DNA from 2 places in the Streptomyces sp. NPDC021224 genome. Region 2 is predicted to be linked to the other one. Evidence: riboswitches for the same ligand, from Rfam matches in the RefSeq annotation. Region 2 holds a riboswitch; the other holds the start of a gene.
The links. Region 2 has a riboswitch for S-adenosylmethionine ahead of thrC (threonine synthase). Riboswitches for the same ligand answer to the same signal wherever they lie in the genome.

Region 1: linked by a shared signal. The riboswitch ahead of ACH4PY_RS32130 (aminotransferase class V-fold PLP-dependent enzyme) and the one ahead of thrC (threonine synthase) in region 2 are both predicted to bind S-adenosylmethionine.

Annotation. Positions count from the first base shown of each region.
Region 1 is NZ_JBIRPW010000019.1:71,563-74,961, forward strand. It holds gene trpD (anthranilate phosphoribosyltransferase) at 1-883, shown strand, start outside; SAM riboswitch class IV at 970-1,086, shown strand; gene ACH4PY_RS32130 (aminotransferase class V-fold PLP-dependent enzyme) at 1,283-2,683, shown strand; gene ACH4PY_RS32135 (Lrp/AsnC family transcriptional regulator) at 2,883-3,164, opposite strand; gene ACH4PY_RS32140 (rhomboid family intramembrane serine protease) at 3,161-3,399, opposite strand, start outside.
Region 2 is NZ_JBIRPW010000002.1:366,927-370,325, reverse strand. It holds gene ACH4PY_RS06735 (ubiquitin-like small modifier protein 1) at 68-343, opposite strand; gene thrC (threonine synthase) at 340-1,638, opposite strand; SAM riboswitch class I at 1,656-1,782, opposite strand; gene ACH4PY_RS06725 (glucosyl-3-phosphoglycerate synthase) at 1,950-2,915, shown strand; gene ACH4PY_RS06720 (trehalose-6-phosphate synthase) at 3,174-3,399, shown strand, end outside.

The DNA.
Region 1 (3,399 bases), on a different contig from region 2:
CAAGGGGGAGACGGTCGAGGAGGTCACCGGCATGGTCCGGGCGATGTACGCGCACGCCCGCACCATTGAGGTGCCCGGCCCCACCGTCGACATCGTCGGCACCGGCGGCGACCGGGCCAAGACGGTCAACATCTCCACCATGTCCGCCATAACGGTCGCCGGCACCGGTGCCAAGGTCGTCAAGCACGGCAACCGGGCCGCCTCCTCGGCGAGCGGGGCCAGCGACGTGCTGAGCCACCTCGGGGTGAACCTGGACCTGCCGCCGGACCGGGTCGTGGAGGTCGCGGAGGAGGCGGGCATCACCTTCTGCTTCGCCGTCAAGTTCCACCCCGCCCTGCGGCACGTGGGCACCGCGCGCGGCGAGCTGGGGGTCGCGACGACCTTCAACTTCCTCGGCCCGCTCACCAACCCCGCCCGGGTACGGGCCCAGGCGACCGGCGTCGCCAACGCCCGCGTCGCGCCCATCATGGCCGGGGTGCTGGCCGAGCGCGGCTCGTCCGCGCTGGTCTTCCGCGGCGACGATGGACTGGACGAACTCACGACCACCGACACCTCCCAGGTGTGGTGGGTCCGCGACGGCAAGGTCACCCAGCAGTCCTTCGACCCGCGCGACATCGGCATCGGCCTGGTGCCCGTCGAGGCGCTGCGCGGTGGCTCCCCGGCGCAGAACGCGGACGTCGCCCGCCGTGTCCTGGCCGGTGAGACCGGCCCGGTCCGCGACGCGGTGCTGCTCAACTCCGCGGCCGCGCTCGTCGCTCTGGAACCCGGCAACGGGACGCTGGAGGAGCAGCTCGCCGCCGGTGTCGAACGGGCCGCCCAGTCGCTGGACTCCGGGTCGGCCGCCGCGGTGCTGGAACGCTGGGCGGCGGCCAGCAACGCCTGACCCCGACGCCACCGCCCCGGCAAGGCGCTGTCCGTACTGCGGACGGCGCCTTGCGCGTGTGCGGGGCTGTGGCAGAATCCCTCTCAGGTCACGAGTGACAGCGCAAAGGCCCCGGCTCGCTGTCCGGCAACCCTCCGTCCGAGGCGGGGTGCCCCGGGTGATGACCAGGCTGTGAGCAGCAGGGCTCGCAGCAAGCCGGACAGGGGAGTTCTCTCATGCGCAAGCGAATGCGATAGGGCCTTTCGGCCCCGGTCCCGCCTACCCGCGGTGCCGTCCAGTGCACCGGTACCACCTCGTCCGCTGCCCATTCCACGCCGTTCGACGCCGCTCGCCCGCGCAGGCCCGCCGCCTGCCGCCGAGGCGCGCCGCCGTCCGCTGCTCTCGTGCCAGGAGACCGCCATGACCGCGCCCACCGTGTCCGCCGCCGCCACCGAAGCCACCGGTTCCGCCGACCCCGCCTGTCCCGAGCCGCTGCCCGTGCTCGGCCGGGACGTCACCGTCCCGCTCGTCACCGGCACCGACGTCACCTACGCGGCCCTCGACTACGCCGCCAGCGCCCCGGCCCTCCAGCGGGTGTGGGACGACGTGGCCGCCTACGCCCCCTACTACGGCAGCGTGCACCGCGGCGCGGGCTACCTCTCCCAGCTCTCGACCGACCTCTTCGAGCAGAGCCGCGCCACGGTCGCCGAGTTCCTCGGCTGCCGCCCCGGCGACCAGGTCGTCTTCACCCGCTCCACCACCGACTCGCTCAACCTGCTGGCCGCCGCGCTGCCCACGGGGACCCGGGTCTTCGTCTTCGAGACCGAGCACCACGCCGCCCTGCTGCCGTGGCAGCGCGCGGACGGCGCCGAGGTCGTCTGCCTCGCCGCCCCGCACACCCCCGAGGAGGCCGTGGCCGCCCTCGACGTCGCCCTGCACGGCGCGCCCAAGGGCCCCAAGCTGGTGTGCGTCACCGGTGCCTCCAACGTGACCGGCGAACTGTGGCCGGTCCGTGAACTGGCCGCCGCCGCGCACCGGCACGGCGCCCGCATCGTGCTGGACGCCGCGCAGCTCGTACCGCACCAGGCCGTGGACATCACCGCGCTGGACGTCGACTGGGTCGCCTTCTCCGGCCACAAGCTCTACGCGCCCTTCGGCTCCGGCGTCCTCGCCGGCCGCGCCGACTGGCTGCGCGAGGCCGAGCCCTACCTCGCGGGCGGCGGCGCGACCCGTACCGTCGTCCGCCGGGCCGACGGGACGGTCGAGACCGAGTGGCACACCACCGTCGCCCGGCACGAGGCCGGATCGCCCAACGTCATCGGCGCCTACGCGATCGCCTCCGCCTGCCGCGCCCTCACCGAAGCGGGCTTCGACCGGCTCGAAGCGCGCGAGCAGCACCTGCTGAAGGAACTGCGGGACGGGCTCGCCGCGATCCCCGAGGTCCGGGTGCTGTCGCTCTTCGGCGAGGACTCCGCCCGGGTCGGCGTGCTCAGCTTCGTCGTCCGTGGCTGGAACAGCTCGCACCTCGCGGCTGCGCTCTCCGCGGAGTACGGCATCGGGGTACGGGACGGGCTCTTCTGCGCCCACCCCCTCGTCCGCCGCCTCCTCGGCACCGACACGGAGGACCTGGGCGCGTGCGGATCCCCCGACCCGGGGGCGGGGTTCAACGGCAACGCGATGCGGGTGAGCTTCGGCGCGGGCACACCGCGGGAGGACGTCACCCGGTTCGTGGCGGCCCTCACCACCCTCGTCCGCGAGGGGGCGGCCTGGACCTACGCCACGGAGTCCGGCCGCTGCGTGCCGGTCGCCCCGGGGGCTTGATCCGGGAGAGCTGCCCTCTGCGGAGGGCGGTGCGCGTTTTTCAGGGGCGCGGGGAACTGCGCGGCAAGCCCCCACCGGGGCGCGGGTAGTCAACCGGCCCGAAGGGGCAGTTCGGTCCGCTCCGGACCACCGGCCGGTGGTGGGCTGAGCGCGCAGTTCCCCGCGCCCCTGGTGGTTACCCGGCGGCGTAGCCGCATGCTCAGGCGTCGAGGCCGATCGCGAAGGCGGCTTCGAGGTCGTGCTGGGAGTACGTGCGGAAAGCCACATGCGTGTCCGTGGCCTCGACGCCGGGGATCTTGCTGATGCGGCCGGGAATGATGTCGGCCAGCTCGTCGTGCTTGCCGACGCGGACGAGGGCGACGAGATCGTACGTGCCGGTCACCGAGTAGACCTCGCTGACGTTGTCGAGCGCGGCGATCGACTCGGCGATCTCGGGGATCTTGTCCACGGTGGTCTTGATGAGCACGATCGCGGTGATCACGGCTGCGCGTCTCCTTGGGTCGTCCCGGCGATGACGCTCAGCTTAGACCGGGGCCGGTAGCAGGCCCACGCCCAGCAGAAGCCGAGGGCGAAGCCCACCACGTGGGCGAGGTAGGCCACCCCCGGGCCCGCGGCGGCGGACTGAGCGGCGAACCACTGGAGCACGAACCAGAAGCCGAGCACCACCCACGCGGGGAAGCGCAGCGGGACGAAGAAGAGGAAGGGGAACAGGCTCG
Region 2 (3,399 bases):
TCAGTTCCGTGACACCTAGCGGATCACGCTCTCGCTCACGCTCGGTATCCGTTGCCGGTATCCGGTTTCAGCCGCCGGCGACCGCGGGAATGATCGACACGCTGGCACCGTCCGGCACCGCAGTGGCGAGTCCGTCGGAAAACCGTACATCGTCGTCGTTGACATAGACGTTCACGAAACGCCGGAGCTTTCCGGAGTCGTCGAGAACCCGGGCGGAAATACCCGCATGATTCTTTTCCAGCGACTCGATGACCTCGCCGAGCGTCGCGCCCTCGGCGGGCACCTCGGCCTGGCCCCCGGTGTACGTGCGGAGGATCGTGGGGATGCGGACGGAAGCACTCATGCGAGTCCAGCCTCTCGGAAGGCGGCAAGGGAGGGGGCGATGGTCGCGGTCGGCCCGGTGGTCGGGGAGACGGCGTCCAGGGTCTTCAGACCGTCGCCGGTGTTCAGCACGACGGTCTCGGCGGCCGGGTCGAGCTGCCCGGTCTCGATCAGCTTCTTCAGCACGCCGACGGTCACCCCGCCCGCCGTCTCGGCGAAGATGCCCTCGGTGCGGGAGAGCAGCTTGATGGCGTCCACGATCTGCTCGTCGGTGACGTCCTCGATCGCGCCGCCGGTACGGCGGGCGATGTCCAGGACGTACGGGCCGTCCGCGGGGTTGCCGATCGCCAGCGACTTGGCGATGGTGTCGGGCTTGACCGGGCGCACCACGTCGTGGCCGGCCTTGAAGGCCGCCGAGACCGGCGAGCAGCCCTCGGCCTGCGCGCCGAAGATCTTGTAGGGCTTGTCCTCGACCAGGCCGAGCGCGATCAGCTCCTTGAGACCCTTGTCGATCTTGGTGAGCTGCGAGCCCGAGGCGATCGGGATGACCAGGTTGTCCGGCAGCCGCCAGCCGAGCTGCTCGGCGATCTCGTACGCCAGCGTCTTGGAGCCCTCGCCGTAGTACGGGCGCAGGTTGACGTTGACGAAGCCCCAGCCCTCGCCGGCCGGGTCACCGATCAGCTCCGAGCAGAAGCGGTTCACGTCGTCGTACGTGCCCTTGATCGCGACCAGGTCGCCGCCGTAGACCGCGGCCATCACGACCTTGCCCTGCTCCAGGTCGTCCGGGATGAAGACGCAGGAGCGGAAACCGGCCCGCGCCGCGGCCGCGCCGACCGCGCCCGCCAGGTTGCCGGTGGAGGAGCACGACAGCGTCGTCAGACCGAAGGTGCGGGCCGCCTCCAGCGCGATGGCGACGACCCGGTCCTTGAACGAGTGCGTCGGGTTGCCGGAGTCGTCCTTGACGTACAGGCCGCCGGTCACGCCCAGCTCACGGGCCAGGTTGTCGGCCTTGACGAGCTTGGTCCAGCCGGGGTTCAGGTTCTGCTTCTCGGTCACGTCCGCGGGGACGGGCAGCAGCGGGGCGTAGCGCCAGATGTTCGCCGGACCGGCCTCGATCTGCTTGCGCAGCTGCTCCGGGTCACCGGTCGGCAGCTCGTAGGCCACCTCCAGCGGCCCGAAACACTCCAGGCACGCGAAGACCGGGGTCAGCGGGTAGCGGGTGCCGCACTCGCGGCAGGAGAGCGCGACGGCGGGGCCGAAAACGGCGTCCTGCGAGGCGTCCTGGGGGGTGGTGGTGGCGGTGTTCTGCACAGCCATGGTGGCGAGGCCCTTTCTCCTCATCTTCCCCACGGCGTAGGTCGCCGCGAGCCGGAATTGGCACCGTCCCCACCTGACCTCGCGGTCGGCGGGAGGGTTGCCGGGGCTTCAACGGGCCGTTCCCTCTGCCCCTCTGGATGAGCGGTATGGCACCGGACGGCTGAGCCGGTCCGGGCGTTTGTCCCGCCGTTCGACCCCGGCATGCGGGGCGTACGGACGTTGTTCAAGACTGTAACCGACACCGGACACCGGTGAGATAGCCGTCCGTACCGCGAGATGCGTCACACACGGGACACACGGGAGCGCTGAACGTGCTGGAAGAGGTCGAGCGCTGGCTCGCCACACGGTCCTGGTCGGCCGCCGAGCGGCCGCTGGAGACGCTGCTCGCCGCCAAGCGGGCGGCGGGCCCGGCCGGGACCGTCAGCGTCGTGCTGCCCGCGCGCGACGAGGAGGCCACGGTCGGCGCGATCGTCGCCGCCGTCCGCCGCGACCTCATGACGCCGGACGCCCCGCTCGTGGACGAGCTGGTCGTCGTCGACTCCGGCTCCCGCGACCGTACGGCCCAGGTCGCGCGGGCCGCCGGGGCCACCGTCGTCGCGCGCGACGACATCCTGCCCCGGCTGCCCGCACTGCCCGGCAAGGGCGAGGTGCTGTGGCGCTCCCTGCTCGTGACCAGCGGCGAGATCGTCTGCTTCGTCGACGCGGACCTGCGGGAGTTCGACTCCCGCTTCGTCAGCGGCATCGTCGGCCCGCTCCTCACCGAGCCCGGCGTCCAGCTCGTCAAGGCGATGTACGACCGCCCGCTGGAGACCGGCGGCACGGTCGTCCCCGCGGGCGGCGGCCGCGTCACCGAACTCGTCGCCCGCCCCCTGCTCAACCTGCACTGGCCACGCCTGGCGGGCTTCGTCCAGCCCCTCGGCGGCGAGTACGCGGCAAGGCGCTCGCTGCTCGAACAGCTCCCCTTCCCGGTCGGCTACGGGGTCGAGCTGGGCATGCTCGTCGACGCGCTCGCCCTGGTCGGGCTGGACGCGCTCGGCCAGGTGGACGTGGGCGTCCGGCACCACCGCCACCAGGACGGGGCGGCGCTGGGCCGCATGGCCGCGGCGATCTACCGCACGGCGCATCTGCGGCTGGCGCGCGGCCATCTCGTGCGGCCGCGCCTCACCCAGTACGACCGCGCCGCCTCGGGCTTCGTCCCCTCGACCCACCCGGTCGACACGGAGGAGCGCCCTCCGATGGTCGCCGTCCCCGAGTACCTGCGCCACCGCGCCGCGTAACCCTACGGAGGGGCTGCGCCCCGTCAGGGGCGCGTGGGGGTACCTCCCAGGCGGAGCTCTGGGGGAGAACGGAGCGCTCAGCCCCCACCGGGGCGCGGGTCGTCACCGACCTGAAGGGTCTCTTCGGTCCGATCCGGACCACCGGCCGGTGGTGGGTTGCTCGCGCAGTTCCCCGCGCCCCCCGCAAACGCTCACCCGGCGCGGTAGCGCCAAGCCCCTGATGTTTGAGGCGGCAGCCGTACGGCAAGGTACGCAGACGTGGATGGACTCGCACGTGTGCTCGTCGCGTCGAATCGCGGCCCGGTCTCGTACACCCTCGCCGAAGGCGAACTGCAGAGCCGGCGAGGCGGCGGCGGGGTCGTCTCCGGACTGAGCGCGATCGAGTCGGACGGCGACTCCCTGTGGGTGTGCGCCGCGCTGAGTGACGGCGACCGGGAGGCGGTGCGGCGCGGGGTCGGCGAGCCGGGTTCGCGGATGCTCGCGA